DNA from 2 places in the Bulleidia sp. HCP3S3_C9 genome. Region 1 is predicted to be linked to the other one. Evidence: predicted binding sites of a transcription regulator. Region 1 holds the regulator's gene; the other holds the start of a gene.
The links. The regulator Rex, encoded in region 1, represses fermentation and respiration genes when NADH is low (regulators of the CRP and FNR family bind a similar motif). The targets are predictions, from matches to a motif close to GTGAANNNNTTCAC.
Positions count from the first base shown of each region.

Region 2: ACTND6_RS06940 (phosphoglycerate kinase) is a predicted target of Rex. The motif match lies at 1,823-1,836, and genes of this name have one in related genera.

Region 1 is NZ_JBQHWJ010000028.1:8,072-24,540, reverse strand. Features, by position in the region: gene tsaD (tRNA (adenosine(37)-N6)-threonylcarbamoyltransferase complex transferase subunit TsaD) at 1-663, shown strand, start outside; gene ACTND6_RS06360 (redox-sensing transcriptional repressor Rex) at 730-1,353, shown strand; gene asnS (asparagine--tRNA ligase) at 1,374-2,771, shown strand; gene ACTND6_RS06350 (ABC-F family ATP-binding cassette domain-containing protein) at 2,826-4,691, shown strand; gene ACTND6_RS06345 (diphosphate--fructose-6-phosphate 1-phosphotransferase) at 4,759-6,426, shown strand; gene ACTND6_RS06340 (MerR family transcriptional regulator) at 6,565-6,933, shown strand; gene ACTND6_RS06335 (DUF4230 domain-containing protein) at 6,917-7,522, shown strand; tRNA gene ACTND6_RS06330 (tRNA-Ser) at 7,580-7,665, opposite strand; gene ACTND6_RS06325 (PadR family transcriptional regulator) at 7,777-8,091, shown strand; gene ACTND6_RS06320 (DUF4097 family beta strand repeat-containing protein) at 8,088-8,921, shown strand; gene ACTND6_RS06315 (TldD/PmbA family protein) at 8,930-10,306, shown strand; gene ACTND6_RS06310 (metallopeptidase TldD-related protein) at 10,303-11,571, shown strand; gene ACTND6_RS06305 (C1 family peptidase) at 11,681-12,997, shown strand; gene ACTND6_RS06300 (GNAT family N-acetyltransferase) at 13,057-14,247, shown strand; gene ACTND6_RS06295 (ABC transporter substrate-binding protein) at 14,412-16,415, shown strand.
Region 2 is NZ_JBQHWJ010000033.1:5,999-22,467, reverse strand. Features, by position in the region: gene tpiA (triose-phosphate isomerase) at 1-549, opposite strand, end outside; gene ACTND6_RS06940 (phosphoglycerate kinase) at 557-1,744, opposite strand; gene glgA (glycogen synthase GlgA) at 1,947-3,401, opposite strand; gene glgD (glucose-1-phosphate adenylyltransferase subunit GlgD) at 3,414-4,526, opposite strand; gene ACTND6_RS06925 (glucose-1-phosphate adenylyltransferase) at 4,538-5,671, opposite strand; gene ACTND6_RS06920 (bifunctional folylpolyglutamate synthase/dihydrofolate synthase) at 5,744-6,937, opposite strand; gene ung (uracil-DNA glycosylase) at 6,952-7,620, opposite strand; gene ACTND6_RS06910 (DUF885 domain-containing protein) at 7,617-9,491, opposite strand; gene ACTND6_RS06905 (nucleotide pyrophosphohydrolase) at 9,564-9,881, opposite strand; gene ACTND6_RS06900 (PfkB family carbohydrate kinase) at 9,885-10,862, opposite strand; gene pulA (type I pullulanase) at 10,942-13,065, opposite strand; gene ACTND6_RS06890 (glycogen/starch/alpha-glucan phosphorylase) at 13,132-15,531, opposite strand; gene glgB (1,4-alpha-glucan branching protein GlgB) at 15,524-16,469, opposite strand, start outside.

The DNA of each region.
Region 1 (16,469 bases):
GCAAACCGTTTTGCATTAGATCATGATTTACAGTTTCCACTGCTTGCATTAGTTATCAGTGGTGGACATTCACAGCTTGTCTGGATGGAAACAGAATATGATTTCAAAGTGATAGGTGAAACAAGGGATGATGCCATTGGTGAAGCTTATGATAAAGTATCTAGAGTACTAGGTACAGGATATCCAGGTGGACCAGTCATTGATAAGATGGCTAAGAATGGAAAAGAACATTATCATTTACCAACACCAAAGGTTGACAGTCCTTATGACTTCTCATTCTCAGGTTTGAAGACAGCTGTTCTTCAATTGATTCAAAGAGAAGAAAAAGCAGGCAATCCAATCATTAAAGAAGATGTTGCGTATGCTTTCCAGGAAACAGCTTTGGGTTTAATGGTATCTAAGACAATGAACGCAGTTAAAAACCTGCAGCCAAAGATGGTTGTGACTGCTGGCGGTGTTGCGGCAAACTCTAGATTAAGAGTGATGTTAGAGGAAGAAATGAAGAAATTCCCTTCCATTGAATTATCACAACCTCCAATCAAGTATTGTACAGACAATGCTTCCATGATTGGTGCGACAGGATATGTCGCATATAAAAACGGCATTCGTGGCGGATTTGATGTTTCAGCAGATCCATCATTGCCAATGCCAGGAGAAGAATAATATTAAAATTATTCTTTTTTTCACAAACTCTCTTTTCAGTGTTAAAATAGTTTATAGGTGATTACTATGACAACAGAAAGAAAAGTACCAAAAGCAACATTACAAAGATATCCAGTATATTTAAAAGCACTAAGAAAGTTAAAAGCAGACGGTGAAACAAAAATCATGTCCCGCCAATTAGCTGATTATGTTTCCATTGAATCCACAACAATTCGTAGAGATTTCTCATTCCTTGGAAGTTTAGGAAAACAAGGGTATGGATATAACGTTGATGATCTGATTAAAATATTCTCAGATGAGTTGGGTGTGAACTTTGATGAAAAAATCGTGTTGATTGGGGCAGGTAACTTAGGAAAAGCATTATTAAACTACAATAAGTGGAATCATGTTGTTGGTGAAATTGTATGTGCGTTTGATTTAATGCCAGATAAAGTAACAGGTGCTTCTGTACCTGTCTATGCTTTAAAAGATATCAGAGAAAAACTGCCAAAAGGATGTAGAATAGCAATCCTATGTATTTCACAAGATGTACAGAATACAGTTGACCTTTTGGTAGGTTCTGGTATAAAAGGATTTGTAAGTTTTGCGGTAGACCATTTTTCTGTTCCGCAGGGAGTATATGTAAAACAAGTAGATGTTGTTAGTAGTATACAGGAGCTTGTGTTTGAAACAAACTCTATGAAAGATTAAAGAAGTAAGGGGAATTAATTATGCCAACAGAAATGAGTATTCGTGAGTTATATGGACTCACTTCAACAGGAACACAATATGAAAAGGACCAGATTGAATATGTTCAGCTGCAGGGATGGGTTCGTTCAAATAGATCTGGTAAGAATGTATCTTTTATTGCGTTAAATGATGGAACTTACTATCAGAATGCACAGATTGTTTATACTGCTGATACATTGACAAATTATGATGAAGTTAGTAAGTATTTAACAGGTACAGCGATCTCCGTCATTGGTAAGCTGGAAATTACACCAGATGCAAAGCAGCCATTTGAAATTCAGGCAACTGAAATCAACCTGGAAGGTGCTTGTGATTCCACATATCCATTACAGAAGAAGAGACATTCTTTTGAATATTTAAGAGAAATTGGTCATTTAAGACCTCGTACAAATACATTCTCAGCTGTATTTAGAGTTAGAAGTGCGCTTGCTATGGCAATTCATACATTCTTCCAGGAACAGGGATTTGTATATGTACATACACCAGAAATTACAGGTGCAGATGCTGAAGGTGCTGGTGAAACATTCACAGTTACAACAAGAGAAGATGGTAAGTATGAAGAGGATTTCTTCGGAAAGCATGCTTCTTTAACTGTTTCTGGTCAGCTGCAGGCAGAAGCTTTTGCATTGGCATTCAGAGATGTTTATACATTTGGCCCAACATTCAGAGCTGAAAATTCTAACACAACTAACCATTTAGCTGAGTTCTGGATGATTGAACCAGAAATGGCATTTGCAGATCTTGCATATGACATGGATGTGATTGAAGATATGATCAAGTACTGCATTGATTATGTTTATGAAACATGTCCAGAAGAAATGAAGTTCTTCAATGAAAGAATCGATACAACTTTACAGGAAAGATTAAACCATGTTCGTAACAGTGAATTTAGAAGAATGCCTTATACAGAAGGTATTGAAATCTTAAAGAAGGCTGTTGAAGATGGTGTGAAGTTTGAAAATTCAAAGATTGAATGGGGCATGGATCTCATGACAGAACATGAAAGATATCTTACAGAAAAGGTTGTTAAGGGTCCTGTATTCTTAACAGACTATCCAAAGGATATCAAGGCATTCTATATGAGACAAAACGATGATGGCAAGACAGTCGCTGCAGTTGACTGCTTAGTACCAGGCGTTGGAGAACTTGTTGGTGGTTCTCAGCGTGAAGAAAGACTTGAAGTTCTTGAAGCACGTATGGATGAACTTGGAATGAACAAGGAACATTACCAATGGTATCTTGATTTAAGAAGATATGGTGGATGCCAGCATGCTGGATTCGGTCTTGGATTTGAAAGACTTGTTATGTATATCACAGGTATGGAAAACATCCGTGATGTCATTCCATTCGCAAGAACACCTAGAAATTTAAATTTCTAATCATAAATAGACAAGGGATGGAACAAAACTTCCATTCCTTTTTTGGAGAAATATATGTTATATCAAATTTCAAAAGCATCAAAGTATTATGGTGCAGATACTGTATTTGAAGATATTAATTTTGAAATCAAAGGAAATGAAAAGATTGCACTTGTTGGAAGAAATGGTTGTGGAAAAACAACATTTTTAAGATGCATGTGTGGTGAAGAGAACTTTGATAAAGGTACGATCAATATGCAGAATGGAACACGTATTGGCTATCTTGCACAGAAAGTACTTGAACATGATGAGTGGACTGTAGAACAAGAGTTAATGACAATCTACGAGCCTTTATTTGCCCTGCAAAAGAAAATGAATGCTTTAGAAGAACAAATGGCAACAGATTATTCTGAAAAGATCATGATGCAATATGCACAGATGCAGGAACAGTTTGAAGCAATGAATGGCTATAACTGGCAGTCTGAAATGAATACCGTTTTTACCAAATTTGGATTTTCTTTAGAAGATCTGAATAAAACCATTGGTACATTTTCAGGCGGTCAGAAAACGAGAGTTGCGTTTGTTAGATTGTTATTGAGTAAACCAGATATCTTATTACTGGATGAACCTACAAACCATCTAGATATCGATGCAATCGAATGGCTGGAAGGATATGTGAAAAACTATCCGAAAGCTGTTGTGATTGTATCGCACGATAGAATGTTCTTAGATCATACAGTAGAAGTTGTCTACAATATGGAATATGGAAAAATGAAACGCTACGCAGGGAATTATTCTTCATTCACAATCCAGCGAGACAATGATCTGGAACGTCAGCAGAATGCATATCAGCGTCAACAGAAAGATATTGAACGTTTACAGCAGTTGATTGAAAAGTTCAGATACAAAAAAAACAAGGCAGCATTTGCACAATCAAAGATCAAGTATCTAGATCGTATGGAAAAGCTGTCTGTTGATCAGGCAGATACAAAAACATTCCATGCACACTTCACTCCGGCAATCAAAGGCGGAGAAAAGGTACTGGAAACAGATCACTTAAAGATTGGCTATGACCATGTATTAACAGACGTGACTATGAAGATGCGACGTGGGGATCGTATCGCTATTATTGGTCCAAATGGAACAGGGAAATCAACATTTGTGAAAACATTAATGGAAATCATTCCTTCTTTAGGTGGTTCCTATCTATTTGGTCATCAAATTGAAAAAGGATACTTTGATCAGCAATTAGCACAATTCTCATCTGGAAAAACAGTTTTAGAAGAATTATGGGATGAACATCCAGACTTAGATCGTACAGAAGTTAGAAGTGTCTTGGGACAATTCTTATTCAGTGCGGATGACGTATTTAAATCTGTAGATGTTTTATCAGGTGGAGAAAAAGTACGTTTATCTTTCGCAAAACTGTTACTTGAACATGCAAATCTATTAATTCTCGATGAACCTACAAACCATCTGGATATCCCTGGAAAAGAAGCTTTGGAAGAATCTTTAAAAGACTTTACAGGTTCTATCTTATTTGTTTCTCATGATCGTTATTTTATTCAACAATTGGCAACTGGTTTAATTCGATTTGAAGATGGAAAAGCAGAGTTTATCGATCAGACATATGATGAATATATGCAAAGTGAAAATGCAAAACCAGTTTTATCAAGTTCACATGAAGAGGAAAAACAAGTAACTTCTGAAGCAACACGTAGACAGATTTCACCAGAAGCAAGAAAAAGAGAACTCGCAAAACTGGAAAAACAGATTGAAGAAAAAGAAGAAGAATTAGAAGATATGCGCGCATTACGCTTTGAACCAGAATACTATCAGGACTATACAAAGATGAATGCACTGGATCAGGATATTGATGATATCCACAATGAAATTGCACATCTGGAAAAGAAATGGGAAGAATTGATGGAAGAAATGTAGTTCTTTCTATTTACGATAATCGCAAAATGCATTAAAATTTGTTTGTTTGAAAAGGAGAAAAAAGAGAATGAATATTTCACCATTACAAGCTGAAAGATTAAAGTATGCTCCAAAATTACCTGGCATGCTAAGAAACGGTATTTCAGAAATCTGCGTTAAGGAAGGCGAAGCAACACAGTCTGTTGCAGATCAGGAAAAGATCAAGGCTTTATTCCCTAACACATATGGAGAAAAGGAAATCACATTTGAAAAGGGTACAAACACATCTGCAGCTAAGAAGCAGGTTGTTGGTGTTATCCTCTCTGGTGGACAGGCACCTGGCGGACACAACGTTGTTTGTGGTCTATATGATGCTTTGAAAGCAACAAGTGCTGAAAATGTACTTTATGGATTTAAGAATGGTCCAAGTGGATTATTAGATGATGACTATGTAGAATTCGATGATGAATTTATCAACCAGTATAGAAATACAGGTGGATTTGACATTATTGGATCTGGCAGAACAAAGCTTGAAACAGAAGAACAGTTCGCAGTAGCTGCAGAAGTATGCAAGAAGCATGGTATTACAGCTATCGTTATCATCGGTGGTGATGACTCAAATACAAACGCTGCAGTATTAGCAGAATATTTTGCTGCACATAACACAGGTGTTCAGGTGATTGGCTGCCCTAAGACAATCGATGGCGACCTTAAGAACGAAGATATCGAATGTTCTTTCGGTTTCGATACAGCTACAAAGACATATAGTGAAGTTATCGGTAACATTGAAAGAGATGCTAACTCTGCTAAGAAGTATTGGCATTTCATCAAGGTTATGGGACGTTCTGCTTCTCACGTAGCTCTTGAATGTGCTCTTGAAACACAGCCAAACATCTGCTTGATTTCTGAAGAAGTTGCAGCTAAGAAGATGTCTTTAGCTTCTATCGCTGACTATATCGCTGATAGTGTTGCTGCTAGAAGTGAAAAGGGTATGAACTTCGGTGTAGCAATTATTCCTGAAGGTGTAGTTGAATTCGTTCCTGAATTCTCAGTATTAATTGGAGAAATCAATGAATTATTAGCTGGAAGCAAGGCTGATGAATTCAATGCATTACCTACATGGAAAGACAAGTATGCATTCATCGAAAAGGGATTAACAGCTGAATCCATGGCAGTATTTGCTATTCTTCCTGAAACAATTCAGCAGCAGTTATTCTTAGAAAGAGACCCACATGGAAACGTACAGGTTTCATTAATTGAATCTGAAAAGTTATTCTCTGCTCTTGTAAAGGCTAACTTGGAAGAAAGAAGAAAGAACGGCAAGTACAATGGCAAGTTCAATGCATTACACCACTTCTTTGGTTATGAAGGAAGATGTGCATTCCCATCTAACTTCGATGCTGACTACTGCTATTCATTAGGTTACAATGCATTCATGCTCATCCAGTATGGATACAATGGATACCTCTCCAAGATCTCTAATCTTTCCAAGCCAGCTGAAGAATGGGTAGCTGGTGGTATGCCAATCACTAAGATGATGAACATGGAAAGAAGACATGGTGAAGATAAGCCAGTTATCAGAAAGGCTCTTGTTGAATTAGACGGTGCTCCATTCAAGTACTTTGAAGCACACAGAGCTGAATGGTCTGTTGAAACAGCTTATACTTATCCAGGTGCTATCCAGTACTATGGACCAAGTGAAGTTTGCGACCTCACAACAAGAACTCTTGCTCTTGAAAAGGGTTTGATGAAGTAATCATTTCTATTTGAAGACTTTAGGATGATCCTAGAGTCTTTTTTGTATGCGCGAAAAAAACATATTTCACTCTAGGAGGAGAAGCATCAAATAGCACTTGACCGTTCCCTGAAGGAACGGTTTTAAAATGCTTTTTAGATGTCCAGGCAAAAGATGAAAACTGTGAATGAAGTATGTTTAATGATGCATGTTACAAGGAAAACGTTGTATTACTACGACAAGGTTGGTATACTGAAACCAACGATTCGTGCTGGGAAACAGAAAGCAAAGCTTTATGATGAGGAGCAATTACTGAAACTACAGATGATTTTAAAGTATAAAAAAGCAGGAGTATCTCTTGAGCGTATTAAACAAATGATGAATGAATCTAACAAAATCAAAGTGCAAGTATTAGAAAAGGTGATTGTTCAAATGAATCTTGATATCGAAGCAATGAATCACAGAATTCATTATGCTGAAAAGCTCATCCATGAATTAAAGGAGAATGATGATGAAACAATTGAATGAAGCAACAAAAAGAATACTGACAATCGTATTGATTGTAGTTTTTACTGTTGGAGGATTATTTATAGGAACAAAAATTGGTAATAAAGAAGCGCAGACTGATGGAAAGACAGCTAAACTGACATTTGAAGACATTGGAGAATTAGCAACACAGAGTGCCTACTGTACGGAAATTGAAATGATTGCAGATGGGCAGAAAGCATTTGGTCTTGATATCCCATTTACACAGGCAAAGCAAATTTACTCTTATGATGTCAAAATCAAAGCTGGTTATGACTTTACAAAAATTACATATGATGTGGATGAAGAGAAGAAACTGATTACAGTAAAGCTTCCAAAGGTACAGACATTATCAAAAGATTTGGATACATCTAGTTTCAAGGTATACCATGAACAGGATTCTATGTTTACGACAATCAAGCTGGAAACACAAAACAAGGCATTACAGGAATTGATTGATCGTGCAGAAAAAGATGCAATTGAAAATGGCTTATATGAAGAAGCTGAAAAGAATGCAGAACTTGTTTTAAAGGGATTCTTTGCTTCTGAATACAATACAAAAGAATATAAGATTCAATTCGAAACAGAATAAGTAGAAGTTACATGCTTCTGCTTTTTTAATAAAAAAACCATCCTAATGATGGTTCAGCGGAGAAGAAGGGATTTGAACCCCCGCACGCTTTCACGCCTGTCGGTTTTCGAAACCGATCCCTTCAGCCTCTTGGGTACTTCTCCATAGCGAAAATTATTATATCATATTTCTTTTGAAAAATAATTTTAAAACTTACATAATACTTCTTTACAAGTAATACTATGCGATATATAGTAATAACAGGAGGTGTAAATATGGATGCACAGCTAAAAAGAGGTATTTTAGATATTTGTGTACTCACTGCATTATTAAAAGAAGACTCTTATGGATATAAGATCATAAAAGACCTGCATGATGTCATAGACATTTCTGAGTCTACGTTATATCCCATTTTAAGAAGACTAGAGAAAAATGGCAGCTTAACAGTATATACAGAAGAACATAATTATCGCCTACGTAAAATGTATCATATTACACCAGCTGGTGTAAAAAAGATTAAGGATTATTTAGAAGATCTTCAGGAATTAATGAATATATATCACTATATTCAAAAGGAGGCCAGACAATGATTGAAAACTACTTGAAGGAACTAGAAAAAGTATTAAACGATAATGCATATGATGATGTACAGAGTGTTATTGAATATATGAGAGAATTCGCAGAAGATAAAAAAGAAGAAGGTGAAACAGAAGAAGATATTATCGTATCTTTTGGTACGGTGGAAGACGTTGCATCTTCTATCCTTCAAAAGGAAATTAAAGCAAAAGAAATCGCTTCTTGCTTGAAAGAAATAGATGTACGTATGATGAGCGCAGATATTACATTTCAAGTCAAAGATGTGAATGATGTGGAAGTTAATTTTACTGATCCAAAACGATTTACAATTATTGATAAAGAACATATATTACGCATTCAAGAAAAGAAATTAAAAGATGGCTTCTTTTTTGGTAATCACAGTGCAGAAGTGATTGTGAATGTTCCTTGTAATGTTCGCTATGAAAAGATTAGAATTGAAGGTGCTTCTTCAGATGTAACGCTTTCCAGTATTTCAACTGATAAACTGAAAATTGAAGTAGCATCTGGTGATGTAGAAATGAAAGATTGTAATATTGAAGATATGCATTGTGAATGTGCATCTGGTGATGTTGATATTAAATCTTCGACAGCACATGATCTGCATATTGAATGTATATCTGGAGATATTGAAATTAAGAATATTTCTACTTACAATATGGAACTGGAAAGCGTGTCTGGAGATATGGAAGTTCTGATCAGCGATGATGAGAAAAACTATACGGTAAGAAGCAATCAATTATTCCGTTCTAGAAAATATGGAAATGGAAATAAAAAGATTGAAGCAACGACTATCTCTGGAGATATCGATATCGATTTTGAGTGAGGGTGAATATGATAAATGAATTTTTAAAATCTAGAATCGAAGATGCAAAAACACTTGTACAAGAATTAAATGAGACATATGAATATGTCAGCATTCTTGGCAATTACGTCAAAACAAAGAAAGCACTCATAACAACGGTATCCTCTTCGATTGATGAATTGGATAATGAATGCGGATTTGTAATCAAGGTGTATAAAGATGGTCATTACAGTGAATATTCCTGCGATGATATTCGTGGACTGCATGCTGAAAATGTTATTGATGCGATAACAATTTCAACACCATTTGCGACAAGTATCCCATGCTTAAAAGAAAATAAACATGTAGAATCTTTTGCTAGAGAAGATGCCTCTTCCTTGAGGGATGAAGAAATCTATCAGCGACTAAATGCAATCAAAGAGTATGCACATGCAAAAGATCCAAAAGTTATTCAAGTCGGATGTGTATTTATGAAACGTGAAACTTCTAAGATCTTTGTTTCCACAAATAAATGCCTGGATCAGAAATATGACTGGTGTAATGCTATGATGCAGGTTGTTGTACGTGATGGAGATAATATCAAGATGAACTTTACTGGAGAGGGAGAAGTAGACAGTCAGCTTGTCCTGGATAAGATTGATGCAGATAAAGATGAAGTGATTGATATTGCATTGAAACTGTTAAATGCACGTCCAATTGAAGCAGGAACATACGATATCATCTGTGATCCAGCAGTTGCGGGTTTAATTGCACATGAAGCATTTGGACATGGCGTGGAAATGGATATGTTTGTAAAAGAACGTGCCAAGGCAGTACAGTACGTTGGGAAAAGAGTAGCAAGTGATGTTGTGAATATGTATGATGGTGCAGCTTCCTGCGTTTCTGCAGCTTCCTATTTCTTTGATGATGATGGCGTTGAAGCTGGCAAAACAAATATTATTAAAAATGGTATTCTGCAAACGGGTATTTCTGACTGTCTGAGTGCAATGGAACTTGGGACAGCACCAACAGGAAATGGAAGAAGAGAATCTTATAAACGTAAAGTATATACAAGAATGACAAATACATTCTTTGATGCAGGCAATGATTCTGTAGAAGATATGATTAAATCAATTAAACATGGATATTACTTATGTCAAAGCAATAATGGGATGGAAGATCCTAAAAACTGGCAGATCCAGTGTACTGCAGGATATGGAATTGAAATTGTTGATGGAAAACTGACAGATCATATTGTTGCTCCAGTTGTGATTTCTGGAAGTGTTGTAGACTTGTTAAACTCTATTTCAATGGTATCTAAAGATGTTCATATCTTTGGTATGGGAATGTGTGGTAAAGGACATAAAGAATGGGTATTTGTGTCTGATGGTGGACCATATTTGAAAGGAAAAGCAAAATTATCATGATGAATACAGAAGAAATCGTACAAGTATTAAAAAATCATTCAGATTTATCTGATTATGAATATACAAAAGTTACAAAGAATGCAAGTGAATTATTCTTTGTGAAAAAGAAGATGGAATTAAACCGTGTTGTAAATACAGATACAGTTTCTATTGTTGTATATAAAGATGTAGATGATAAAAGAGGAAGCAGTATGATTGCGGTAACTAGTGCTGATGATGCTGATTCTTTAAATGCTAAAATTACTGCTGCTGTTAAAAAAGCAGAAACAGCTTTGAATCCATATTATCCTTTAGCATCCAATCAAACTTCTTTGATCAAGGAATCGGCAAATAAAGAATCTTTAAATGCGATTGCTTTAAAAGCTGCTGAAGCAATTGATGAGGCAAATCAGTCAAGTGAGAGCTGGCTGAATGCAACGGAAATCTTTGTCTATGTTACACGTACAGAATTTTTGAATTCTAATGATGTACATCATGTAGATACAAAGTTATCTGTTGAATTTGAAACGATTCCTACAAGTAGTCATAACAATGAAGAATTTGAATCATATAAATATTACAGAAATAACACATTTGATAAAGCATCTATTGAACAGGATATCCGTGATATTCTACATTTAGTAAAGCAAAGAAGTATTGCCAGGACGATTGATACAGTGAATATTACAAAAGATACACCAGTATACATGTATGGTGAAATGGCAAACCTTATTGTAGGCAATATCATGGAGAATACATCCTATGCTTCTCACGTGACACAATCGAATCACTATGATATTGATAAACCTGTTTCAAATACAAAGTTTGATATGATTCTAAAAGGACAGATCGAAGGTGCCGCAAATGCAAGGACATTTGACAATCATGGTGTTGTATTAAAAGAAACAGAAATTATCCATGATGGTATTAACACAAATTTATTTGGTGATATTCAATATGGTCATTATCTAAATGCCAAACAAATTACTGGTTCCTATCCAGTTGCTGAGATTAAAGCAAAGAATACAGTAGATGCCTTGCAGCCACATTTGATTATTGATCATTTCTCTGCACCGCAGTTAGAAAGTGCTTCTGGCTATTTTGGAGGAGAAGTTCGACTGGCTAGATACTTTGATGGAGAGAAGTATATTCCATTAACTGGTTTTTCTATTACGGGAAATATCTATGAAGCATTACAAGATGTTGAATTTTCCAGCGAAAATACAACGACGCAGAAATACCAGGGACCAAAATACTTTATCTTTAAGAATTTAAACATTGCTTGAAAAAGTTTTCAGACAAATGTAAAAAATTTTAAATAATAGAGAACGTTTTGAAGAGCGTTCTCTTTTTTATGTGATAGGATAGAAGTCACTGAGAGTGAGGGTGTGAATTATGGAAGAAATCTCAAGCACATTATTAAATGAATTACGTACAAATTATGAAGCAGATGCGAAGGCACGTGTTGTAAGAAATGCATTGACAAAGAATGATTTAAATACTATTTCACGTGTATTTGATGCAGAATGTCATAATCCTGATATCTTTAGTGTAGATTTAAAAACAATGAAGGCAACAAATCAAATGCAGTCTGGAAGATGCTGGATTTTCTCTTCAATGAATTTCTTAAGAGAAAAAATTGCTAAGAAATATAACATTAAAGAATTTGAACTATCACAGAATTATATTGCCTTCTTTGATAAACTAGAAAAAGCAAACTGGTTTATGGAATGTGCATTAAATGAAATTAACAATCCAATGGATAGTGAAAAGATGAGATATCTTTTAAGCTGGGCTGTTGGCGATGGCGGACAGTGGAATATGGTACAGTCTCTCGTTAAGAAATATGGACTATGTCCAAAGACAGCAATGCCAGAAACATATCAGTCTTCTCATACAAGAACAATGAATGGACTTTTGAATAAGAGACTTAGAAAGTTTGTTGTGGATACAAGAAAAGAAGGTGCAGATATTCCTGCTCTAAAGGCACAGGCATTAAAAGAAATCTATTCTTTGATTGCTTCCTGCTTTGGTTTGCCACCAAAGGAGTTTACATTTGAGTATGTAGATGCTTCTGAGAAGCATCACGCTGAATATCACGTAACACCAGCACAGTTCTATGAAAATTATTTAGGTGCAGATATTGATGACTACATTAACTGCATCAATGCACCTACATCTAACAAGGAATATTACAAGACATATACTGTTGAATATCTTGGAAACGTCGTAAATGGCAATCCAATCAATATGTTGAACTTACCATTGGATGAATTCAAGAATGCAACGATTGAACAGTTGAAGAGTGGAGAACCAGTATGGTTTGGATGTGATTGCGGACCAGATGGAGATCGTGAAAGTGGTCTATGGGATGATGCACAGTATGACTATGAAAATACATTAGATATGGATCTATCTATGACAAAAGCAGAAATGCTGGATGCACATCAGTCTGCAATGAACCATGCAATGATGCTGACAGGTGTCAATCTTGATGAAAATGGAAAACCAAACAGATGGAAGATTGAAAACTCCTGGGGTGATAAAGTTGCAAATCAGGGATATTTTATTGGAAGTGATACATGGTTTGATAAATACATGTATGTTGTTGCAGTGAATAAGAAGTTCTTGTCAAAAGAAGCTTTAGCTGCACTTGATAAAGAACCTGTTCAGGTTGCTCCATGGGATCCATTTGGAACATTAGCTGACTAATCAAGGTATACACATTCTTTGTTAAGGATGTGTATTTTTTATCTTGGGAGGAATAATTTATGATTACAGATTCGTTTGATATTGCAACAGAAACATATATCAATGAAGAAGATTTTTATGGAAAACAAGGAAAGATGGTGGATACATGCATCATTATCTTTTCAGATCAGATCTATCAGAAAATATTAACAACATATGCATGTAAAAAAATATCTGAAATTAGAGGATGTAATGGCTCTACAGATATCATGTCTCTTGTATACAAGGGAAAAGAGATTGCATTCTATCTCACAGAATTAGGAAGTACAATGTGCGCGCAATGTATGATTGAAGCGGCGTGGGTAAGTGGTGCATATCGTTTTATCATGTCTGGATCTTGTGGAAGTATCAGTGAGAAGACAAAAGGAAAGTATATTATTCCTACAGAAAGCTATCGTGATGAAGGCATGTCATATCATTTTAAAAAACCTTCAGACTATATTGCAATCAAAAATCACGAGAAAGTAGCTTCGTTTTTTAAAGAAAATCATATTCCATACATTGAAGGAAGAGTCTGGACAACAGATGCATTTACAAGAGAAACAAGAGGAGCAGTACAGAAAAGAAGAGAAGAAGGCTGCCTGGCAGTGGAAATGGAAATTGCAGGTGTAGAGGCAGTGGCAGATTTCTATGGATTTGAACCATATACATTTTTAGAATGTGGAGATACATTTGCAGAAGAATATAACAATACAGGTTTAAATGAAGCTAACCATAACCATTCAAAATTTGAAATTGAATTAGAATTTGCTTTAACACTGAAAAATGAAGTTTGCTTATTTCAGCCGCATATTGAAGATTTATGGTATCGTAAGCAACTTGTTGAAGATGAAAAGACGATGTCATTCAATGAAGCAAATGGTGGACCTTTTCCATTTGATAGAAAAAAATGGGAACCATTTTATCAGAAATGGGGTTTGGATGAGAATTATTTCTATCGCTATATTTTTGATGAGAATCATTCCTATGCTGGAGAAATCGGATATGTGAAAGAGACAGATACAACCTGCTGGATGCATATGATTGTAGAGTATTCCAAGAGAAAACAAGGGATTGGAACAAAGGCATTACAACTTTTCGTTGAAGAAGCAAAGAAGAATAGAATCGAAGAAATCAAAGTTGAAATGGATGAAAATGGCAAAAATATTGCAGTATTCATAAAACAAGGCTTTATAAAAGCAAGTAGTACAGTATTTGCAAAAAAACTGTAATTGAATGAAAAACACATGTTTTTTCCCAGGAAACGAATGAATTTATGAAACATTTTCAAAATTTTCAATTTTTCATCTGCAATCTTTCATGAAAAGTTCATATTTGCGTTGACGCACCTTAACACAAACTTTAAAATAGTAACTACTTTGGAGGGAAAAGTACTATGAAAAAGATTTTATGTGCTTCTATGGCAGTACTTCTCGCTGCAGGATGTTCTGCAGGCGGAGCTGGTTCAGCTGGTTCAGAAGCAACAAACACAACATCCGAAGATGCTAACTACGTCTTCACAAGTGATCTTCAAACATTGGATTGGCATTTATCACAGAATGCTACTGATGCCCAGATTACAACTAACCTGGTAGATGGTCTTACAGAAATTAACAAATATAATAACTACGTAGGCGATCTAGCAGAAAGCTGGGAACACAATGAAGACTCTACAGTCTGGACATTCCACCTGAGAGATGCTAAGTGGGTTACAAACACGGAAGAAGAATATGCTGATGTTACAGCTGAAGACTTCGTAAACGGTGTTCGTCACTTATCTGATTTCCAGGGTGCAACAATTGCGATTGCTGAAAGCTATGTTAAGGGCTTGGCAGAATATGGCAAGTCTGAAAGAACAGATGCTGACTGGGACAAGGTTGGTATCAAGGCTCTTGATGACAAGACTGTTGAATACACATTAACAGCCCCAACACCATTCTTCCATACAGTTGTAGCTAACAACTCATTCTGGCCAGTAAACAAGGAATTCCTTGAAAGCAAGGGCGATGGTTGTAAGCTTGGTTCACCAGACCCAACGAACTGTAGCTATGGTAAGGCAACAGACCCATCATCCATTCTTTACAATGGTGCATACATCTTAGATGAAATCGTATCTAAGTCTTCTCAGAAGATGCATAAGAATGAACAGTACTGGGATGCTGAACACGTATACATCCAGAATGTAAACCGTGTATTTGATGACGGTTCTGATCCAGCTTCTACAGTTAAGGGCTTTGAATCTGAATCTAATCCTTACTATCAGGCTACATTATTAACAACTGCTAAGGATTTCGAATCTTACTTAGAACAGTATAAGGAATATGCATTCAACCCTCAGCAGAATGTTTATACATTTGGTATCAACTTCAACTTCAACAGAACAAACTTTGACAACTCATCAAAGACAAAGGCTCAGCAGGCTGATGCAAAGAAGGCACTTCTAAATACTCACTTTAGAAAAGCTCTCAAGTATGGTCTCGATAGAGTTTCCTACATGGCAACAGTTATGGACAAGACAATTGCTGAAAAGGTAATTCGTACTCTTGAAACTCCATGGGACTTTGTTACTACTTCTGATGGTAAGTCTTATGGTGAATTAGTTCAGGCAGCTAGTGAAGATCCATCAATCGATCTTTCTGAAGGACAGGACTCCATTTACAATCCTGAAAAGGCTAAGGAAGAATTAGAACTTGCCAAGAAGGAATTAACAGACGTTTCCTGGCCAATCGTTCTTGACCTGTTAACAGATGATGCTTCTGCTTCATTACCAAAGCAGGCAGCTTCACTTGAACAGTCCATCGAAGAATCTTTAGGTTCTGAAAACGTTGATATCGTTGTTCACTCAGTAAGTGATGATGAATACACAGCTTCTTCTTACACAGCTACAGGTCCATGGGATGCTTGCTGGGATATCTCAACTTCAACAGGTTGGGGTGCTGACTACATCGATCCTAAGACATACTTAAGCATCTTCTCACCAGTTAACGGTGACGTTCTATCACAGTCCATGGGTCTATGCTTCTATGGATCAAATGAATATGATAACGACGCTGATAACAAGGCTAACGATGCAGCTATCGAAGCAGCTGGCTTACTTGATTACCAGAAGATGATCGATGATGCATATGCAATCAATGATGACCTCGATGCTCGTTATGCAGCTGAAGCAAAGGCTGAAGCATATATCTTAGATAATGCGATTGCTATTCCAGTTCAGACTCAGACATCAGCAGTTAACTTCACACTTTCTAGAGCTGTTCCATTCTCTGGTGCTTATCAGTCAAGCAAGTACAAGGGCTTGATCATCCAGAAGGATCCTGTTAAGGCTGAAGATTACAACGCAGCTTATGAACAGTGGAAGAAGGACAAGGTTGCTGACGCTAAGAAGAACGCTCAGTAATAACGAACTTCAAAAAACATTACAATAGATGATAAGGAGGCTGTGCCTCCTTAT
Region 2 (16,469 bases), on a different contig from region 1:
TTCAGCTGTTTCAACGTCAGCAGACTTACCAGTACCAATAGCCCAGATTGGTTCATAAGCGATAACAAGTCTAGAAACTTCATCACTTGTTAAACCTTCAAGAGATTCCTTGATTTCTGTGGATACTACTTCAGCTGTCTTGCCAGCATCATATTCAGCTTCAGTTTCACCTACACAAAGAATAGGTGTAATATCAGCAGCAAATAATCTCTTAGCCTTAGCTGCACAATGTGCAGAAGTTTCAGCATAGTATTCTCTTCTTTCAGAGTGACCAATGATGCAGTATGTAATACCAACTTCCTTAAGCATTGGTACAGAAACTTCACCAGTGTATGCACCTGAATCTAATTCATTGCAGTTTTCAGCAGCAACCTTGATTGCACCAGCATTTTCAACGGCAATTGCTAAATCAACATATGGAGCGCCGATTCCGTATTCAGCAGCTTCATCACCTGTTACATAACCCTTGATACCTTCGAAGAATTCTTTTGCTTCGCTAGGTGTCTTGTTCATTTTCCAGTTTCCGAAGATAATTGGTTTTCTTGTCATGTCTATATTACTTCTCCGGGATGATTGCTACACCCGGTAACTCCTTTCCTTCCATGAATTCTAGAGAAGCTCCACCACCTGTAGAGATGTGAGAGAACTTATCAGCAAATCCGAGGTTCTTAGCTGCACTTGCAGAGTCACCACCACCAATAATTGTAGTAGCACCTTCAAGAGAAGCGATTGCCTTACAAACTTCAATTGTACCGTTTGCATATTCAGGCTTTTCGAATACACCCATTGGTCCATTCCAGAATACAGTCTTAGCACCTTCTAATTCCTTAGTGAATAATGCAACTGTTTCTGCACCAATATCGAGACCCTGGTAGCCATCATCAACTGCACCAGACTTGACTGTCTTGATATCTGTAGCGTTGTCGAATGCATTAGCTTCAACTGTATCTACAGGAAGGAATAACTTTCCTGCACCCTTTTCCATGAATTCCTTAGCGAGGTCTTCCTTATCAGCTTCTAATAAAGAATCACCAATCTTGCCGCCAACAGCAGCAGAGAATGTATAAGACATACCGCCACCGATCAATACCTTATCAGCAATCTTTAACAGGTTTTCAATAACACCGATCTTATCAGAAACCTTAGCACCACCAAGAATAGCAACGAATGGTCTCTTAGGATCATTTAATGCACCACCTAGTACATTGAGTTCCTTTTCAACAAGGAAACCAACAGCAGCGCAGCCTTCTGGCAAGTTGCTTGGAATACCTACTGTAGAAGCATGAGCTCTATGAACAGAACCGAATGCATCTTCTACGAATAAGTCACCTAAAGATGCCCAATATTTACCTAATTCAGGATCATTCTTGGATTCACCCTTTTCATAACGAGTGTTCTGCATAAGAACGATAGAACCATCTTCCTGAGCCTTAACAGCAGCTTCAAGTTCTTCACCACGTGTTGCGTTAACAAACTTTACAGGAGCGCTCTGTAGTCCAGCTAAGCAATCAGCAACAATGCTCATATCATTCTTAGCCTTATCTTCTTCTGTCTTAATCTTTCCTAAGTGAGAAAGTAATAAAACCTTAGCTCCATTTTCTGTTAAATAGTTAATCGTTGGCAGTGCAGCTCTGACACGATTATCATCAGTAATCACACCATTTTTGTGTGGAACGTTGAAGTCTACACGAACAATAACGTGCTTACCTCTAACATCAAGATCTTTTACTGTAATCTTAGACATGTAAAAAAATTCCTCCTAATTTCTGCCATCATTATACCACCCACTAGTCTTGAAAAAAAACACAAAAAAACAAATTTTGTGTAATAATTCACGAATTTTTTTCATTCATATCACTTTTCATTCATGCCTCCTGTTTCTGAAAGCCTTTTCAAATTTAAAAGAGACTACAACCAATCGTCATAGTCTCTATTTTGCTTCAATTTTATTCGTCTGGCCAGTTGCAGATTTCATAGTACAACTGTTCATATACACCAGCAGACTGGTTCCAAGATACATCTGTTGTCATAGCACTCTTCACTAAGCCTTTCCATCCTGGCTTATTTGTATTGTACTGTTCAACAGCCCATCTGAGTGTGTAGATCATATCATCTGCGTTTGCAGCCCAGAATGAGAATCCATTTCCTTCACCAGTATATTGGTTAAATGGCTGTACAGTATCCTTCAAACCACCAGTTTCACGAACAACAGGTAATGCACCATAATGCATTGCAATAAGTTGTCCAATACCACATGGCTCATATAAAGAAGGCATCAGGAACAAGTCACTCGCAGCATAAATCAAATGTGCAAGATCTTCATTGTATCCACAATAGTAGACTGCCTGTCCCTTATATTCCTGTTCCATCCACTTGAATGCATTTTCAGCATTTGCTTCACCTGTTCCAAGAACAACAAACTGAACATCCATTCCCATGATTTCACGAATACGATCCGTAATCATGTAAACGCCCTTTTGATTTGTCAGTCTAGATACCAGACCAATCAATGGCTTCTTGTCTGTTTCTTCGAGTCCTAGCTTCTTCTGTAAAGCAAGCTTATTTGCTTTCTTGCCAGAAGCATAGCTCTTCACATCAAAGTTCTTGGCAAGCAGCTTATCTGTCTTTGGATTCCATAGATCTGTGTCAATACCATTTACAATACCCCACAAATCACCTCTACGATAACGCAGTACAGCATCCATTCTTTCACCATATGTCTCTGTCAAGATTTCATTGGAATATGTTGGGGAAACCGTAGTAATCTTATCAGCATATACGATACCTGCCTTCATAAATGAAATTCCAGTATCAAACTTGATAGATCCATCATCGAAGTAGCTGTAATCCAATCCAAGACATGTAGGAAGCATATCAACACCAAAGTTACCCTGGAATGCCATGTTATGAATCGTATATACATGTTTAATAGACTGATAACGATAATCATCTGCATAACATGCATGTGCCATCAATGGAATCATACCTGTCTGCCAGTCATTAGAATGAATGATGTTTGGCCACCAGTCGATGAAATAAATCATATCCAGAACTGCACGCTGGAAGAAGGCAAAACGTTCACCATCATCTACATAGCCATACAATCCTTCTCTTTCAAAATATCCCTGATGTTCTACAAAGTAGTAAATTACGCCATCTGCTTCTGCTTTGTAATATGTTGCTGGCTGGTCAATCCATCCAGAATGAATCTGAATTGTTCCAAGTCTTTCCAGCTTGTCATAATGCTTTTCAATAATCTTACTGTATAGAGGAAGGACAACTCTAGCATCGTGTCCTTTTTGTACAAGTGCCTTTGGTAAAGCACCAATGACATCTGCCAATCCTCCAGTTTTTACGAATGGCAGCCCTTCACCTGCCACGAAAAGAATTGATCTTCCCATAAACAATCTCCTTTAAATACGGTCTCTTCTCTTAACGTATACTGGTTCTTCTGCAGTACCCTTAAGTTCTTTTACATGGTGAATAATGGCATACTTATCAACGATCACATGATCCAGTTTAGCATTTTCACCAATATAAGCACCTGGAAGAATAATAGAATTCTTAATGATTGCCCCCTTGCGAATCGTTACATTACGAGAAACAACAGAATCTGCAACTGTTCCTTCAATCACACATCCATTCGCAATGACACTTCCACAGACATCAGATGTCTTTCCATAAATTGTTGGTGCAGAATCGTTTGTCTGTGTATAAATTGGCCATCCAGGCTTGAATAGTCCCTTCGCTGTTGCACGATCACTCAAAGCCATTGTAATACGGAAATATTCACTCAATGAGTTAATGCACCCAACAAATCCCTTGATGCCATATCCTGTAACTGTCAATTCTTCTAAAGAATCATTGAGAATATCTCTGAACCAGTACAACGAAGATGTTTCTGAAGCCTTCTTGACAAGATCGATAAATAACTTTTTGCTTAATACATATGCTTCTAATGAAATAGATGCATTTTTTCTCTTGCCACGATTGTGTCCAATTTCTGTGATTCTCTTATCCTTGTCCATTGTTAATGTATCACAGTCAAGGAAGTGCTCTTTTGCTTCACTTGTGTTTGTATAAAGAACTGTGATATCACTCTTGGATTCAATATGCTGCTGAAGAACATTAGTGAAATCCAAGCTATAAATAAAGTAACTTGGAGCAACAATCACATATGGATTGCTGTCTTCTTCAATGTACTGCATATTTAACATATAGTTTGCAATATCATTGTTATATACTTCTGCAGAGAATGATTTTTCACCATAGAGAATTCTTAATTGTCCACGCTTAGAGTTGATATTGTATTGCTGTCCAGCTCCAAGATGATCAAATAAGTTACGAGGTTTTTCCTTGCAATATACATGAACATTATCAATACCAGAGTTTGTCATGTTAGAAAGAATAAAGTCAATGATTCTATATCTTCCTAAAAATGAAATGGCAGGTACTGGTCTATAATCATCCAAACCACCTACGTTGGCTTGAGAATTTTCAAAACAAATAATTCCTAATGCTTTCATATCGATTCTCCTTACTCAGCGTACTTTTTAGCCACAAGATCAATGTGTTCTGATTTACTTGATCCAAGTACTGCACCTGGTGCAACTTCTACGTTATCAGCAACGATGCAACGTGTAACCTTTGCACCTTCACCAATCTTTGCACCTGGCTGAATAACAGAATCTACGACCTTGGCCCCCTTGCCAATTTCAGCGCCTGTACCAATAACAGAATTCTTAACTTCACCTAAAACAATAGAACCCTGTGTAATATACGCATTATTGATCTTTGCTTCATCACCAATATACGTTGGTAATGAGTTAATGTTTTCTGTATAGATCTTCCATCCTTGATCACCAAGATCTAACTGGTTATTGGATTCCAATAGATCCATGTTACTTTCCCATAGAGAATCAACTGTACCAACATCCTTCCAGTAACCCTTGAAACGATATGCTGCAAGTCTTCTATGATCATTCAAATATGTAGGGATGATATCTTTACCAAAGTCATGAGAAGAATCAGGATTCTTATCATCTTGCAATAAATACTTACGTAATGTCTTGTAGTTGAAAATATAGATACCCATAGATGCAAGGTTGCTCTTTGGATGTGCAGGTTTTTCTTCGAACTCTTCAATCATGTCATCCTTATCACAGTTCATGATACCGAAACGTGTAGCTTCTTCGAGTGTTACCTGTAATACCGCAATTGTTGCATCTGCCTGCTTTCTTTGATGATAAGCAAGCATCTTTTCATAGTTCATCTTGTAAATATGGTCACCTGAAAGAATTAAAACATATTCTGGATTAATACTATCTAAGAAGTCAATATTCTGAGTAATCGCATCAGCAGTTCCTCTAAATACATCTAGACCTTTATCGTCTGTTTCTCTTGGCGTTAATACATAGACACCACCATTGTTTGTGTCTATACCCCAGAACTGATCTTTCGCAACATATGCATTCAATAAAACAGATTCATACTGTGTTAATACACCTACTGTTGAAATCCCTGAATTTGCACAGTTACTAAGTGGAAAGTCGATAATACGATACTTGCCGCCAAAATGAACGGCTGGTTTCGCTACTTTTTTGGTCAGCTCATGCAAACGACTGCCTCTGCCGCCAGCAAGAATCATCGCTGCCATGTTATTTGCTCTCATTATGATTACCTCCTGATTTCTATCGTTTGTTAACGCTTACATTATAATACATTATCTAAATTAATTTAATGATTATTGTAAATTTTCATTAAAAGTTTCAGAATGAATCAACAAATTTCTTACAATGGATATGAAGTATAAACTGCCTGTAATTACAATTGATCCATTGCAATTTATTTGTTTTGCCTTTGAAATTGCCTTTTTGTAATCTTTTTCAATGATTGCATCTTTTACATATAAATCTTCTGCTGTATCTGCTCTTTCATTTTGAAACTCTGTAATGATCAATGTTTCGCAATTTCTTTTTAAAAGACCTGCCATTTCATGTACCTGCTTATCTTTCAAAGCAGAAAATACACAAGTTACAGGTGAAGGTAATTGTTTCATTGATTCACACAATGCTCTGATACCTTGTTCATTGTGTGCACCATCAATGATGATCAATGGATCTTTACTTATTGTTTCAAATCTGCCCCTCCATTGGCTATGCTCAACTGCTTCTTTTACATTTTTCTGTTGAATAGCAACGCCTAAAAGTTGAGCTGCCTTCAATGCCAGAGCTGCATTATGGAACTGATACAGTGCAATTGTAGATAATGAATATTCTGTATGATTATATTCTAATACACCATTGTTACGAATGCCATAGCTTTCTAATGAAATCACACGTGCATGTTTTCTATATGCATGATAAGAAATGACTTTTCTTGCTTTTTCACTTAAATGTCCAATCAAACATCGCGTATATGATTGAATGATTCCTGCTTTTTCATACGCAATCTGTTCAATTCTTGTACCAAGAAATGCCATATGATCAAAACCAATACTTGTAATAATACAAAGTTCAGGACGTGCAATGAGATTTGTACTATCTAATCTGCCTCCCAAACCTGTTTCTATGATTGCGTAATCTACCTTTTCATCAAAAAACCACTGGAATGCAATCAATGTATCAATCTCAAACATTCCTAACTGTTTTTCTACAATGACATCATAATATTTCATCAAATATGCATGAAATGCATCTTCTGAAATATAGGAATCATTGATGCGAATACGATCACGATGCGTCATTAAATGTGGAGAAGTAAACATACCCACTTTGTACCCTTGTGAAACAAGAATATCTTTCAGATAATTACATGTACTCCCTTTTCCATTTGTACCTGCAACATGAATACACCGATATGTATTCTGTGGATTTCCAATAGATTCCAAAGTAGATTGCAAAGGAGAAAGACCATGATTTAAATTTCTCCTGCTCATGACCCATTCTTCATTTATAGATTCTCGATTTGCCAATGGATTGGCTCCTTTCCATGCTGTACTAAAAATGCATTTGCCTGTGAAAAATGTCTGCATCCAAAGAAACCATGATACGCAGATAATGGCGATGGATGTGCACACTCTAGTACAAGATGTTTGTTACGATCAATCATACTTGCTTTATTTCTAGCATTTCTACCCCAAAGCATAAATACAACTGGATCTTCTTTTTCATTAATTTTCTGAATTGTATGATCAGTAAAGATTTCCCATCCTTTATTTGCATGAGAATTTGCTTTTCCTTCTTCAACACTCATAACCGTGTTCAAAAGGAATACACCTTGTTTTGCCCATGGCATTAAATATCCATTATTTGGAATATAACAGCCAAGATCATCATGCAGCTCTTTATAAATATTCACAAGAGAAGGAGGAATCTTCACACCAGGATTGACAGAAAAACACATTCCATGTGCCTGATTCACTTCGTGATAAGGATCCTGTCCCAGAATCACAACCTTCACATCAGGATAGTCACAAACTTCAAAAGCAGAAAATACTTTTGCTTTTGGAGGAAAAATCGTTTTTGTTGCGTACGCTTCATGAAGAAACGCACTTAACTGCTGGAAGTATGGCTGCTTCCATTCTTCTTGTAAAAAAGGCCACCATGTATTATGAATCATGATTGAAACGGATCATCCTTTCTAGATTTAACATATAGAATCACGCCCATTGCACCAATGACAATGATTCCACATCCACACGCACCATACAGCAGCCAGTTCACATCATCTTTCACTGGTGTCTCTTTGTTATTAGAACGATGAGAAATAATATTGTTTTCATCATTTTCATCAATACCACAATATGCATTCACATCCTCTTCAACAACTTCAAATGGGCGATTTCCATCATTCAACAAGACTTCATTGAATGCTTTTTGATCAAAATTATTTCCTAATGCATTCTTTGCTTTATTTTCCAGCAGTTCAAACATTGCAATACCAACACCATACGGCAAGATTGTTCCTGGCTGCAGCGTTGCAAAATCATAAAGATCTTTCGCAATACTGCCGTTCAAATCTAAACGATCCAGGTACTTAGATACATCTTTTGTTGACCAGCCTAAACCATTTACTCCCAGATCTACCGCCGCAGATAAAACATAATTCAATTCAATATTGATTTTCTGATATTCACTTGCGTATTCACTCAAGCCAGATACATGTAATGCCTGTCCTTCCGCAAACATACCCCAGCCTTCTTGATATCCCATCATTGTTAACTGCGTACGAAGCAATGATGGCTGCTGCTGGATATAGTAGTTTGTCTGATATAAGTGTCCTGGAAATCCTTCATGAGCAAGTGTTGTATATAAATCAATCACATCACTCACATTATTACCATTGATTTTGATGACATTATCTCTCATATCATCTACAGGAGGACTCAAATAGTAGGCAACGATACTGTCGTTGGCAACGCTAGGATCAAGATATTGTACGTTGTAATACACTTTATCCAATACAGGAAATGCATCTAAATGCCCTTCCAGATAAGAAAGCACATCTTCTGCACTATCAAAATCAAGCGTTTCTTCTGTAACTTCACTGTGATTCTGCATAATGTCATACAATTCATCTACACTTTTTTCAATGTATTGTGTACAGATATCCAGAATTGTTTCTACATCCGCATCTATACTTGTTTTATATCTCGCTAATGCAGCGTAGTATTCACTGCCGCCATCTAAAGAACTAACGTTATAGTCAGCCTTTCTTGAGCCTTTCAACTTCTGTAATTCTTCTGCGACTTTTTCATAAGAAGGAATATATGCATTCAAGACAATTTCTTGATTCTTCTTTTTATATGCTTCTTTTTCTTCTGCACTCATTCCATCAAATGCATCAATATTTTCATCAAAGATCTTGATCAATTCATTATCATCTTTTTTATCTACAAACTTTTCAATTGCATCTTCTGTCGCCTTTAACATTGCATCTGTTAAAAAATACCCTTTTGCAGCCTGTTTCTTTGTATTTTCTAAACATTGATCCAAATACGCAGGCACAGAAGCAAGTGTTGTAAGATAATCATCAATATCTTCTTTTTCATAAAAAACAAACTCAGTGAATGTCGTTAATAAATTATCAATTACACCTTCAGCACTATTAAATGCCCAGTCAAAATATGGGTAAGAATTTAATTCTTTATTTCTTTCAAGATAAAATGCAATCGTACGATAATCTTTCTGTTCTGTTTCAGATAAAGAATCATAGTCAAAAGATTGCAGCTTCTTCAAATATTCGTCACAATCTTCAACACTATCTTCATAATCATCCCAGGAAGCATCTCCGATATTTACATCAGGCTTTTCAATGCCATATTTTTGATAATCACGCAATGAAAAATGAAGTGTTGTGTAGTCTTCAGACATCATTTCTTGAAATAACTCATCTTCAAAATCTGAAAATGATTCTTCCGCATGAATTGGTGTCAATATACTAGAAATCATTAAAAATAATCCTAGAATTCCATTCACCAGTTTTTTCATTTTACTCTCCTAATAATCCAAAATGCTGAAATGCATTGTATAAACCATCTACATCTAAAAATAAATACATTCCTATAACTCCGTGTACTTCTTAGCATTTCCACATGCTTTTTCTACTGGATACTTCTTTTCATTCATATCCATTTTCATATTCACGATTTCATCAACATCTATATGCATACGATCCAATAGATCCTGACAATAAATAATGACATCAGCCAATTCTTCTTTGACATGTTGTTCATCATATTCACTGCTCCATTGAAAACATTCCAGTAATTCACTTGCTTCTATCGCAATCGATTTTGCCAGATTTTCTTCTGTATGAAATTGCGCCCAGTCTCTATCTTTAACAAATTTACGTATTCTATCAATTGTTTCCTGTTTCATAAATTATCTCTTGAAGTTTTCAATAAAAGTTTCCACTTCTTCTTTTGTTGGCATAACACGCAATGCACCCTTCTTTGTTGTGACGAGGGAAGCTGCTGCATTGGCAAACTTCAACATTTCTTTCAGCTTTTCTTCATCTAAATGATCAATACCATTTTCTAGCACTGTATGAATCATACATGCACAGAACGTATCCCCTGCACCTGTTGTTTCAATGGTTGCTTCCTGCAGAAAAGCAGGATATTCAACATGGATATCACGATATACAGCCTTAGAGCCATCTCCACCCATAGATAAGCAGATCAGTTTCAGATTTGGATACTCTTTCTGTAAGAATGCAATCCCTTCATCATAATTATCCATTCCTGTAAACCATGTAATTTCATTATCAGAAATCTTCACAACATCAGCCTGTTGTAAACCCCAGGCAACCTGTTCATGTGCTTCTTCTAGAGATCTCCATAATGGTTCTCTCAGGTTTGGGTCAAATGTAATTGTTAATCCATTTTCTTTTGCCACTTTAACTGCTTTCTGTGTTGCCTTTTTCACAGATTCATCTGTTAAAGACAATGTACCAAAGTGAAAAATAGAACTAGAAGCAATCAATGATTCATTGACTTCTTCTTCCTTTAGATTCATATCAGCACCTGGATTACGATAGAATGCAAAATCACGGTCACCATTCTCCTTCTTTAAAACAAGCGCCAATGTTGTATGCACATCATTGTCATACACAAGACCTGTTGTATCAATTCCTTGTTCCTGCACTGCTTTTGTTAATAAATGACCGAAGCCATCATTTCCAACTTTTCCAATAAAAGCTGTTTTATCTCCCAGTTTCTGAAGCATGCTTAAAACATTGCAAGGTGCTCCACCTGGATTTGCTTCTAAAAGAGGATTTCCTTGTTCACTGAGTCCATTTTCTGTAAAATCAATCAATAATTCCCCTAAAGCAACAACATCATATTTTTTATTTGTCATAATTGTTTTTCTCTCCTGAACCTTATTGATATCTTACTATCATACAAAGCAAATGAAAAGAACTCGTTTAGAGTTCTTTCTATGCAATTCTCGCAAATATACGAATGGATAATGCTGGAACTTCCACATGTGTTCCATGTTCTTCATGTGCCTGTCCATATTCATCAAAAATACATTTCCAGTCTGGTTCAAAATCATATTCTCTTCCATTGTAGGATGGATTAAAGATACAGCGAATAGCATCAATATGATGCTCTTCATCTTTCATAAAAATATCATAGAATACAATTCCACCTTCACTCACATTCACTTTGACATGTTCCATGATTTCTTCTGTTGTATGTAAGCGGAACTGTTTATATTCTTTTCTTAATGAAATACATTTTTTTGTATATTCAATAATATCAGAGTAGAACACCGCTCTTTCCCAATCCATCTGATTAATTTTATCAGGAGCATTATAAGAGTTAGAATCATCATTCTTTGTTCCACAGAATTCACATCCAGCATGCAGGAATGGAATTCCCTGAGAAATCAACGTCGTCAAGATCATCATTTTCTGACGTTCTTTACGCGTCTGACGATCTTCATTGTTACAACAGGCATGCATCTTATCCCAGCTTGTAGAATTATCATGTGTTTCGATATTATTGATTGTTTGATCTGGCTGTTCAAAGCGCTTAAACAAAGGATCACCCATCACATTTCCAGTAATTGCGGAAAGGAAAGAAAAAGCATGTTCTGTATCACCAGTAATATATCCTTTACTGTATTTCTGATCATCACTTGTTTTTCCCTTTACAACATCTCTGAAGTAATCATTAAAGTGTGCAATTTCAGGCATGACATTCTGATTCATGATACTTGCCTTCTTCTTGTAATCAAGCATTGTTGGAAGGTCCCACCCTTCACCATATACCATGAAATCAGCTTTCTTCTTTTTGCCTTTTTCCTTGATTGCATTCATTGTTTCCACATCTAAAATACCCATCAAGTCAAATCGAAAGCCATCTACATCATATAGATCCATCATCTTCGAAATTACATATAACAGATATTTTCTTGCCATTGGTTTATCAGAAGCAAAATCATTTCCACAGAAAGATCCATTGGATAAGAAACCACCTTCATTATAACGATAATAGTAATATGGCATGACACAGTTAAAGCAGCAACTATCGACATCATATGTATGATTAAATACAACATCCAAGTTCACACGCATTCCTTTTTTATGAAATGTAGAAACAAGTTCTCTCATTTCTTTCATACGAGAATATGGATCATCTGGATTTAAAGAATAGCTGCCTTCCAATGATAAGTACTGCATTGGATCATATCCCCAGTTGTAATTCTTTTCTGGGTGAAATTCATCCACCGTACAATAATCATGTACAGGCATCAATTGAATATGCGTTACGCCTAAACCAGCCAGATAATTCAAGCCTGTAGGAAAGCAATCATATTGTGTATGGTCTTCACATAAAGAAACATACTTTCCATTTGTTTTTGTTCCTGTAAGACAAGAACTTGTCATGTCTCTAACATTTGCTTCATACAAAATTGCATCTGTACCGCAAACTTTTCCCTCAGGTTTCACAAAAGGAACTTTTTTCAATAATTCTTCATTAATAACAGCACTATACTGCCCATTTCCATTACTGCTCAATGCATATGGATCTAAAGATCTAACAACGCATCCATTTCTTTCAACAAAGTAACAATACAAAGCATGTGAAAGATCCCCTTCCACGCGCATCCTCCATACACCGTGGTCACTTCTTTTCATTGGATAAGAATCAACTTTCTTATTCCTATGAATATGTAAAGTAACAGATACTGCCGTCGGAGCCCACAAAGCAAAATCAGTATGTGTTGGATGGTAAATAGATCCTAGATCATCTCCACCATAATAGAACATACGGTTGAATTCATCTGTTGATACAATATTTCTAATTTGCAAAGGAACCATCAATCCATGAGATTCACGTATTTTATAGTCTTTTCCAAATGTTCCATCTGCAGGACATGTTAGAACATATTTCATTTTTGTATCATGTTCTTCCGCATTGACCACAACTAGATCCTGTGAAGAACTACCTTCAACTAGACTAAAATAATCGCTTCTTCCACCATAAAAATTTTTATTCATCCAGATTGTGATTTTCCCAAAATCATCCAGATAAGCATGCATTGCTGGCATAGATCCCTCCACTATTTTTATTGATTTTCCAAAATAAAAGGCACCATTAATGGTGCCATATTTTTTTTAAAATTTCAATGGTTCAGCGTTCCAGATATCTTCTGCGTATTCTCCAATTGTTCTATCACTTGAGAAATATCCGCTCTTCGCAATATTGACTAAGCACATTTTAGCCCATTGATGTTTATCCTGATATAATTCTTCAATTTTTTCCTGTGCTTTTACATAAGCATCAAAGTCTGCCAATACAAAGAATTCATCATTCTTATTCTTGATTTCATTCAAGATCAATGTGAAGTCATCTGGATCAGAACTCCAAGTGCAGTCAACAAGAGATCTCAATACATTTGCGATTCTTTCATCACCGTCAATGTATGACTGTGCACGATAGCTGTACTTCATATCACTAAGTTCTTCTACTGTATGACCAAAAATGACATCGTTATCTCTACCAACAAGTGCATCAATTTCCACATTGGCACCATCTAATGTTCCAAGTGTAATTGCACCATTCATCATGAACTTCATGTTACCAGTACCACTTGCTTCTTTACCTGCAGTAGAAATCTGCTCAGATACATCTGTACCAGGAACTAGAATTTCACTCATCGTAACGCAATAGTTAGGCAAGAATACAACCTTGATCATGCCATTTACATCAGGATCATTATTCACAACCTTTGCAACACAGTTAATCAGTTTGATAACTTTCTTAGCAAATGTATATGCACCTGCTGCCTTAGCCGCAAATAAATATGTATGTGGCTGCATACGGTAATTTGGATCAGACTTGATTCTCTGATAGCGGTAAATGATATTCATGACATTCAGAAGCTGTCTCTTGTATGCATGTAAACGTTTTGCCTGGGAATCAAAGATAGAAGCTGGATCAACAACAATACCTGTCTTTTCTTCAATATACTTCGCAAGAATTTCTTTTCTTTCCTGCTTGACTTTCAAGAATGCATCCTGTGTTGCTGGATCATCTACATACTTCATTAAATCTTCAAACTTTTTGAAGTCAACTTCATATTTCTTGCCAATCAATTCATCTAAGAACTTCTTTTCCTGTGGATTGTTATACAGCATCCATCTTCTTGGCGTAATACCATTTGTCTTATTAGAGAAACGTTCTGGGAATAACTGATAGAAGTCTCTGAATAAATCATCTTTCAGGATTTCGGAATGGATCTTGGCAACACCATTGATAGAATGAGAGCCAACAATAGCAAGATTTGCCATATGTACTGTGTTATTCTGGATCACACGTACTCTTTCAACCATTCCCTGATCACCATTGCAATGTTCCCAGACATACTGTGTGAAACGGCGATCAATTTCTTCAATGATCATGGCAATACGTGGAAGCAGGTTACGAATATAATCCATCGGCCATTTTTCCAATGCTTCAGACATAACTGTATGGTTTGTATATGCACAGGTTTCCTTTACAATTGCACTTGCTTCATCCCATGAGAAATGATATTCATCCATCAATACTCTCATTAATTCAGGAATCACTAATACAGGATGTGTATCATTCATCTGAATTGCAATCTTTTCACCTAAATTTTTCAATGAAGGATACTGTTTCAAATGAGATTCCACAACAGAATGAATACCTGCACATACAAAGAAGTATTCCTGCATCAATCTAAGATACTTGCCTTCTTCAGTAGAATCATCAGGATATAGTTTTAAACAAATATCATCAACAAGAGACAGATAATCTCTTTCAGACATATACATAGGTTTGCTTGCTGGTTCAGCAGACCAAAGTCTTAATGTATTTGTAAAAATTGTATTTGCTCCAATGAGTGCCATATCATATGGAACTGCCATGACCTTTGTAGAATCACGGTGCTCAAAATGCATTGTTCCATCTTCATCATACCAGGAATCAATATGACCATAGAATTCGACTTCTACCGCATGCTTAGGTTTACGGATTTCCCATGGATTTCCATAACGCATCCAGTAGTCAGGCAATTCCACCTGTTCACCAGCTTCATTGATCTGCTGTTCAAACAAACCAGAACGATAACGAATACAGTTACCATTCAATGGAAGGTTTAAAGATGCACCTGAATCCATGAAACATGCAGCAAGTCTGCCTAAACCACCATTTCCAAGACCTGGATCCAATTCCAATGATGCAAGTTCATTATAATCAATACCTAATTCTTTGAGTCCATCTACGACCATGTCATAGATACCAAGATTCTTCAGGTTATTTGTCAGCATCTTGCCTAACAGAAATTCAATAGAAAAATAATATATCTGCTTTGCCTGTGTATGCTTGATTGCAGATTTTGTATCTTTCCAGTTAACATTTGCATAGTCTCTAACCATCTTGCCTAAGACCATGTATTTTTCTGTTGGATGTGTATCCTCTACGGCACATCCAAAGCTTTCAACAAGGCGTCTTATGTACTGCTCTTTGAATTCTTCTTTACTTTTAAACATGTTTTTTCTTATCTCCCTTTTTGTCACATACAAAATAAATTGTAGCCCACGGTGCTAATTGTATCGTAATATGCGAAGAAAATACACCCTGTTTTCCATCAGCTATGGAATGCAGAGGTTTTTTATTACACATATTACAGCCCCCATACAACGCATCTTCTGTATTTAAAATTTCTTTATATACGCCATTTTGTGGTACTTTAACATCGTATTGCGGATACGATTCTGGCTTGCAGTTCATTACACAGACAATATATTGCGAATCATCTTCACGTACAAATGTAAATACAGACTGCTTCGCATTATCTGCATTGATCCACTGAAAACCTTTTCCACATGTATAGTCATATTGATACAATGCTGGATATTTCAAATAAATATGATTCAGATCTGAAAAGAATTTTGCAAACGCTCTATGTTTTGGATACTCCAGCAAGAACCAGTCAATTTCTTTCTTTTCATCAAATTCTCTAAACGAAGCAATTTCATTTCCAATAAAATTCAATTTCTTGCCAGGATGTGCATACATATATGCATACAGATTTCTTGCCTGAGAAAACTTTGTTTCATAATCTCCCCACATACGATCAATGATTGTTTTTTTGCCATGTACATTTTCATCATGAGAGAATGGAAGAATAAATTTCTCAGAGTAAAAATAATGCATAGAAAACGTCAACAGATGGTGATCATATACACGATACAAAGGATCTGTAGAATAATATTTTAATGTATCATTCATCCATCCAAGATCCCATTTATAGTCAAATCCTAAACCTCCATCTAATGTTGATGCTGTGACTTTCGCAAAATCCGAACTATCTTCCGCAATGAGCATCACACCAGGATATTCACGGTTCAAGTAGTAATTCATTCTTTTTACAAAATCAACACTACCTTGATTCACACCACGATTACTATTTCCGCCCCAGTAAATC